DNA from 3 places in the Mesorhizobium delmotii genome. Region 3 is predicted to be linked to each of the others. Evidence: predicted binding sites of a transcription regulator. Region 3 holds the regulator's gene; each other region holds the start of a gene.
What was found. Region 3 encodes LexA, which represses DNA repair genes until DNA is damaged. Its sites were predicted from a motif close to TGTTCNNNNTGTGTTCNG; they were not measured.

Region 1: parE (DNA topoisomerase IV subunit B) is a predicted target of LexA. The motif match lies at 1,194-1,211, and genes of this name have one in related genera.
Region 2: recA (recombinase RecA) is a predicted target of LexA. The motif match lies at 891-908, and genes of this name have one in related genera.

What each region holds. Positions count from the first base shown of each region.
Region 1 is NZ_FUIG01000046.1:303,428-305,698, reverse strand. Features, by position in the region: gene BQ8482_RS29070 (GGDEF domain-containing protein) at 1-1,015, opposite strand, end outside; gene parE (DNA topoisomerase IV subunit B) at 1,282-2,271, shown strand, end outside.
Region 2 is NZ_FUIG01000042.1:98,124-100,394, reverse strand. Features, by position in the region: gene BQ8482_RS24835 (carbohydrate kinase family protein) at 1-757, opposite strand, end outside; gene recA (recombinase RecA) at 1,032-2,129, shown strand.
Region 3 is NZ_FUIG01000002.1:164,278-166,548, forward strand. Features, by position in the region: gene BQ8482_RS00885 (ComEC/Rec2 family competence protein) at 1-921, shown strand, start outside; gene lexA (transcriptional repressor LexA) at 915-1,652, opposite strand; gene BQ8482_RS00895 (molybdopterin molybdotransferase MoeA) at 1,757-2,271, opposite strand, start outside.

The sequences.
Region 1 (2,271 bases), on a different contig from region 3:
CGCCACTGACTGTGCTGCGCAACGGACCAAGCTGGGTGGCCACGACTTCCGTGCCGAAGGCGACGCTGATCTTGCTCGCAATGTCGTAAGCCTTCTCTTCAGTCATCCGCGACATGACGAGGACGAATTCTTCGCCGCCCAGCCGGAAGGCGTCGACTCCGGTCCTGGCATATTTCCTGATGACAGCGGCGAAGCGGCGCAGAACCTGATCACCGACCGGATGACCGAATACGTCGTTCGTTTTTTTGAAATGATCGAGGTCGAACATGGCGACGGACATGAACGGGCCGAAAACCCGCTCACCGTAGAATGCCGTCAACGCCCGCCGGTTCATCAGCCCGGTCAATGGGTCGGTCATGGTCTCGGCCTTCAATTCGATCTGCGCCTGCAAATGGTGCAGGGAGAGCGTCAGTGCCCCGAGCCCAGTCATGCAGGCGACCGCCACGACGGAATTCAACCGTTCGGCCCAGTTGTCGGGTGCAACGCCGAGCACCCACTGGCCCTCGACCAGCAGGACCGCGCCGCAAAGCACGAAGGACAGCGCACAGACGCCGCTCAGGAACGATACGACCAGCAATATCCGGCGATCGTGACCACCTTTGATCCAGAACATCACCCCGATTAGCGAGAGCAGCGCCGTTACCGTCGCGTAGGTGACGATGAAGCCGACGCCATCAAGGCCCAGCGACGTCACGCCTGCGCAAACCGCCATCGCAGCCACGGTCGGCAAGATGGCGCGCCTGTAGTCGCGCACGCCGAGATACTGCATGGCCGACAGGCAGAGGGTCAGGAAGCCCAGGCTGAGAAGCGCAAGCACAATCTGGCAAAGCCAGAGGCTGGGATGCCTGGCATAATGCCAGAACAAGACCACATGCGCGACGAGTACGAGAATGCCGCAGGCCACCGTCAGCACAAAGCGTGCCTGTGGCGCGGTGAACCAGATCGCAAACATGGTGATGCTGAGGCACGTGCCCGACAGCGCCGCCGCCAGCAGGAGCGAACTGTAATCCAACATGCGTAGGCGACTGCCTCTTGACGGTTCCGCTGCATTCTAGGCCAGCGGCAGCGGGCGGATACCGTTTTTCGGCCAACCTTCGGACGTAACCTTCGGACAAGGTTTACAAAGCGTCGATGCCCTCGACCCATTTCCGCCGCTTGGTTGTCGGATGGTTTTGCAGTAAGAGGCTCTATCCTCGAACGTAACAGGAACCTCCGTCGCCTGCCCGCAAAAAGCGTGGCAGTATCGGGTGGTGATTCGCAGCATCGGAATCCAGGACCAGCATGGACGACAGTAACGATCTTTTCGGCAGTTTGGACAAACAGCCGCAACCGGTTCGCGCAACCGCGCGCCCTGCCGACCCGCTGGTGCAGGCGGCGAAGCGCCCGGCATCCCGCGACGGCAGCGAGAGCTACAGTGCCGCCGACATCGAGGTTCTGGAAGGGCTGGAGCCGGTGCGGCGACGACCCGGCATGTATATCGGCGGCACCGACGACAAGGCGATGCACCATTTGTTCGCCGAGGTCATCGACAATGCGATGGACGAGGCGGTCGCCGGCCACGCAACCTTCATCGATGTTGAGCTTTTGGCCGACGGATATCTGGCGGTCACCGATAATGGCCGCGGCATTCCGGTCGATCCGCATCCGAAATTCAAGAAGCCGGCGCTCGAAGTCATCATGACGACGCTGCATTCCGGCGGCAAGTTCGACAGCAAGGTCTACGAGACCTCGGGCGGCCTGCACGGGGTCGGCGTCTCCGTCGTCAACGCGCTGTCGGACCATCTCGAGGTCGAGGTCGCGCGCGGCCGCCAGCTCTATCGCCAGCGTTTTTCGCGCGGCGTTCCGGTGACCGGCCTGGAGCAACTTGGCGAAGTGCACAACCGGCGCGGCACCAAGATCCGCTTCCATCCCGACGAGCAGATTTTCGGCAAGGGCGCGGCATTCGAGCCGGCGCGGCTCTATCGCATGACGCGCTCGAAGGCCTATCTGTTCGGCGGCGTCGAGATCCGCTGGACCTGCGATCCGTCGCTGATCAAGGAGAAGGACACGACGCCGGCCAAGGCCGAGTTCCATTTTCCCGGTGGCCTCAAGGACTATCTGAAAGCCTCGCTCGGCGACGAATTCCAGGTCACCCGCGAAATTTTTGCCGGCAAAAGCGACAGGCAAGGCGGCCACGGTTCACTCGAATGGGCGGTGACCTGGTTCGGCGGCGACGGGTTCCTCAATTCCTACTGCAACACCATCCCGACCGGCGAAGGCGGCACGCACGAG
Region 2 (2,271 bases), on a different contig from region 3:
GCGCATCGGCGGCGCCGTCCGCGACTTTTTTCGGCGGCAGGATCGAGAAGGCGCCGGCTTCGTCGAAACCCAGCACCGGACCGTCATCCGCCGTCACCACGCCGCCTTTGAGGCCCGCCCGCCTCAGGCCGTCGGCGATATCTTGCTCCGCAGCGTCGATACCGACATCGGCGAGTGCGATGGCCTCACGCCGGTTCATGAAGACCATCGCCAGGCTGCCCAGCACCGGCGCGAGCCGCACCGCCTTGTCTGGTGAGACGGCGAGGGCGAAGACCGGCTTGCCGGCGGCAAGCGCCACCAGCCGCTCCAGCGCCGTCGACGGCAAGTTGGCGTCGCACAGGACCGCATCGGCGGTGCTGATCGCCTCGCGCACCTTGGCACGGCGGATCTGCTTGGGAAGCGCCAGGTCGTAGAGCGCCATGTCGGCAAGGCCGACGATCAGTGCGCCGTCGCCGTCAATCAGCACCGTGCTGCTCGGCGTCGTGCGATCGAGGAACACCACGGACAGATCGGCAATGCCGGCCGCAGTGATGGCGCGCGAGACCGTATCGGCCAGAACATCACCGCCGCGCACCGAAAGCAGCGAACCGGAGACGCCGCGGCGCACGGCGCTGCGCAGCGCATTGAAGACGGCACCGCCGACAGCCTCGCGCATCGTGCCGGGATTTGACGCCGCCGGCACGAAGGCGCCCGAAACCTGGCCGCGCCGTTCGATATAGGCGCCGCCCACGGCCAGGATTGTCGGCGACTTCATCATGCCGGCGAGATGACCTTTGCTGTTGCCGGGTGAGACTAGGTTGTCAGGCGGAACCCGGCAACCGGAGGCGCGATTCGGAAGATGCCCAGCAGAATCCTGCGGGTGAAGCGGGATACATCCTGGGGTGAAAACACGAAACAAAAAAAGAACAAATCCGGATATTGTTTGTTTTTCAATCGCTTGCCTCCCCTTGCCAGACGAGAACAAAAAAGGTACAAATTGATAAGGATTACGGATTGTCCGGCCTTCATTGACGACCAAGGGGTGATGTATCATGGCTCAGAATTCTTTGCGGCTTGTAGAGGACAAAGCAGTGGATAAATCAAAGGCTCTGGACGCGGCGCTGTCGCAAATCGAGCGTGCCTTCGGCAAGGGCTCGATCATGCGGCTCGGCGCAAACGAGCAGGTCGTCGAGATCGAAACGGTGCCGACCGGTTCGCTTGGCCTCGACATCGCGCTTGGTGTCGGCGGCCTGCCGCGCGGCCGCATCGTCGAGATCTACGGGCCGGAAAGCTCGGGCAAGACGACGCTGGCGCTGCACACGGTGGCGGAGGCCCAGAAGAAGGGCGGCATCTGCGCCTTCGTCGATGCTGAGCATGCGCTCGACCCGGTCTATGCCCGCAAGCTCGGCGTCGATCTCGAAAACCTGCTGATTTCGCAGCCCGACACTGGCGAGCAGGCGCTGGAGATCTGCGACACGCTGGTGCGTTCCGGCGCCATCGACGTGCTGGTGGTCGATTCGGTCGCGGCGCTGACGCCGCGCGCCGAAATCGAGGGCGAAATGGGCGATTCGCTGCCGGGCCTGCAGGCCCGCCTGATGAGCCAGGCGCTGCGCAAGCTGACCGCCTCGATCTCGCGCTCCAACACCATGGTCATCTTCATCAACCAGATCCGCATGAAGATCGGTGTCATGTTCGGTTCGCCCGAGACCACGACCGGCGGCAACGCGCTGAAATTCTACGCTTCGGTGCGCCTCGACATTCGCCGCATCGGCTCGGTCAAGGACCGCGACGAGGTCGTCGGCAACCAGACCCGCGTCAAGGTGGTCAAGAACAAGCTGGCACCGCCCTTCAAGGTGGTCGAATTCGACATCATGTATGGCGAGGGCGTGTCCAAGACCGGCGAGTTGGTCGACCTCGGCGTCAAGGCCGGCGTGGTCGAGAAGTCGGGCGCCTGGTTCTCCTACAATTCGCAGCGTCTCGGCCAGGGCCGCGAGAATGCAAAACTGTTCCTGCGCGACAATCCCGACACGGCGCGCGAAATCGAGCTGGCACTGAGGCAGAATGCCGGGCTGATCGCCGAGAAATTCCTCGAGAATGGTGGTTCCGAAGGCGGAGACGACGGTTTCGAGGACGAAGCGGGCGCGATGTAGGATGCAGGCTGTGCCAACCAGAATATCCGTTTGAGTTCACGTATCCCGAATTGAGTTGGTGTATCGATGTGTTCATACCGCCGGCCTTGGGCCGGCGGTTTGCGTTTTTGGCGGTGGCTCTGGCCATTCCGAACAGCCGGCC
Region 3 (2,271 bases):
TTCCAGCGCGTCTCGCCGCTCAGCCTGTTCGCCAATCTGGCCGTCATGCCGATCGTCACGGTCGTCATGTTCCTGGCCGTCGTCAGCGCTTTGGCAATGCCGTTCGGCTTCGACGGCCCTTTCCTATACATGATGGGCAAGGGGCTGACGGCCATGATTGCAATATCGGGATGGATCTCCGAGCGGTCGCCGGTCGATGCCGTCGGGCTGATCTCGTTGCAGTCGGTTCTGCTGGTGACGGCCGCCCTGGTCATCGCCACGATGGCAACGACATGGTTGCGGCTTGCGGCACTTCCCTTTGCGCTCGCCGGCCTGCTGACGATTTCCGAGACGCGCACCCCCGACGTGCTGATTTCGGAAGATGCGCATCTGGTGGCGCTGCCGATCGGCGGCGGCGAACTTGCCGTCAACCGGGTGCGCTCGAACGAATTCACCACCGACAACTGGAAACATGCGCTGGTTTCAGCGACCATTGTCGAGCCGGAGACATTCGAAAAAGGAGACGTGCGGTTCGACATCGTCGACCCGGCCGACCTGCCGCCGGGAGCGCCCTTCTACTGCACTGCCGGCCTGTGCCTCGCCCGGCACCAGTCCGGCGCGATCATCGCGCTCGCCGACGACCGCAAATCCGCACGGCCAGCCTGTGCCTTTGCGGATTTGATCGTCATCGATGATGCCACAGCCTATTATAATCCCTGCCGCAATCCGCTGGTTCTCGTCGTCACCAAACGGCAGCTCGCTCGCATGGGCAGTGCCGCCGTCTTTTTCGATCCGCTATCGGCGACGACGCGCGCAGAAATCCAGTTTGCCGTCAGACAGCCCTATAGGCCCTGGCATGAGCAGCGGAGATTTTCGCGCGAGGCAAGGGGCCTGCCGCCATACCGCAGGGCCGAGAAACCCCAAAAGCCTGCCGTTCAGTAACGCCGGATCAGTCCGACGAGCTTGCCTTGCACCTTGACCCGGTCCGGCCCGAAGATGCGCGTCTCGTAGGCCGGATTGGCGGCTTCCAGTGCGATCGAGGCACCTTTGCGGCGGAACCGCTTCAGCGTCGCTTCCTCGTCGTCGACCAAGGCGACGATGATCTCGCCAGGCTGGGCGGTGTCGGCGTTGCGGATGATGACCGTGTCGCCGTCGAAAATGCCGGCCTCGATCATCGAATCACCCTTGACCTCCAGCGCGTAGTGCGTGCCGCCGGTGATCATGTCCGGTGGTACCGAGATCGAATGCGTCTGGTGCTGGATGGCGTCGATCGGCACACCGGCAGCGATGCGGCCCATCACCGGTATGGAGATGGTGGCAACGACGTCGTCGTCATTGCCGGCCGCGGGCATGCGCGAAGGCGCCGGCTTGATCTGTCGTCCGAGGCTGCCCTGCCCAAGGCTGCCCTGAATGACGCTTGGCGAGAATTTGCGCGCCGCATTGAGGCCGGGCGCGATCGAATCGGGCAGGCGCAGCACCTCCAGCGCGCGGGCGCGGTTGGGCAGGCGGCGAATGAAACCGCGCTCCTCCAGTGCAGTGATCAGCCGATGGATCCCCGACTTCGAGGCGAGGTCGAGCGCTTCCTTCATCTCGTCGAACGAGGGCGGAATGCCGCTTTCCTTCAGCCGCTCGTGGATGAACATCAGCAGTTCATGTTGTTTGCGTGTCAGCATCGCGACCCCCAACAGAATCAGAAAAACAAACCCAGAACAAACACTATCTGTTCCAGTTGTGTTCCGCAACCGTTTAAAATTTAATGAATGTGTTGACGTTTTGTTCAGCGTAGCATCAGCACGCTGCACGCGGCGCCCGTCGCGGCTGGGGGAGAGAACGGCTCGCGCACGATCAGCCCGTTGGCGTCGGCCAGCATTTTGAGCATCGAGGAATCCTGGATGCCGAACGGGGTCGCCAGCAGCGTGCCGGCTTCTTCGCTCACCACGGCGCGTACATAGTCCTGCCTGAGATCGTTGGCCGGCATGGCGGCGCCGAGCCGCGCCTGACGCATGTCCTGCCGGAAGGCGCGGCCGCCGAGCCGCGCAAGCAGCGGCGTCAGAAAGAGCTGCGTGCAGACCAGGCTCGCCACCGGATTGCCAGGCAGGCCGATGCAGCGGATGTCACCCAGCCGCCCGAACATCAGCGGCTTGCCGGGCCGCATGGCGATTTTCCAGAAATCGAGCGTCATGCCTTCACCGGTCAGCACGTCATGGACCAGGTCATGGTCGCCGACCGAGGCGCCGCCCAGCGTGACGATGACGTCGGCGCCTGCGTCGACCGCTTGTTTCACCAGCGTGG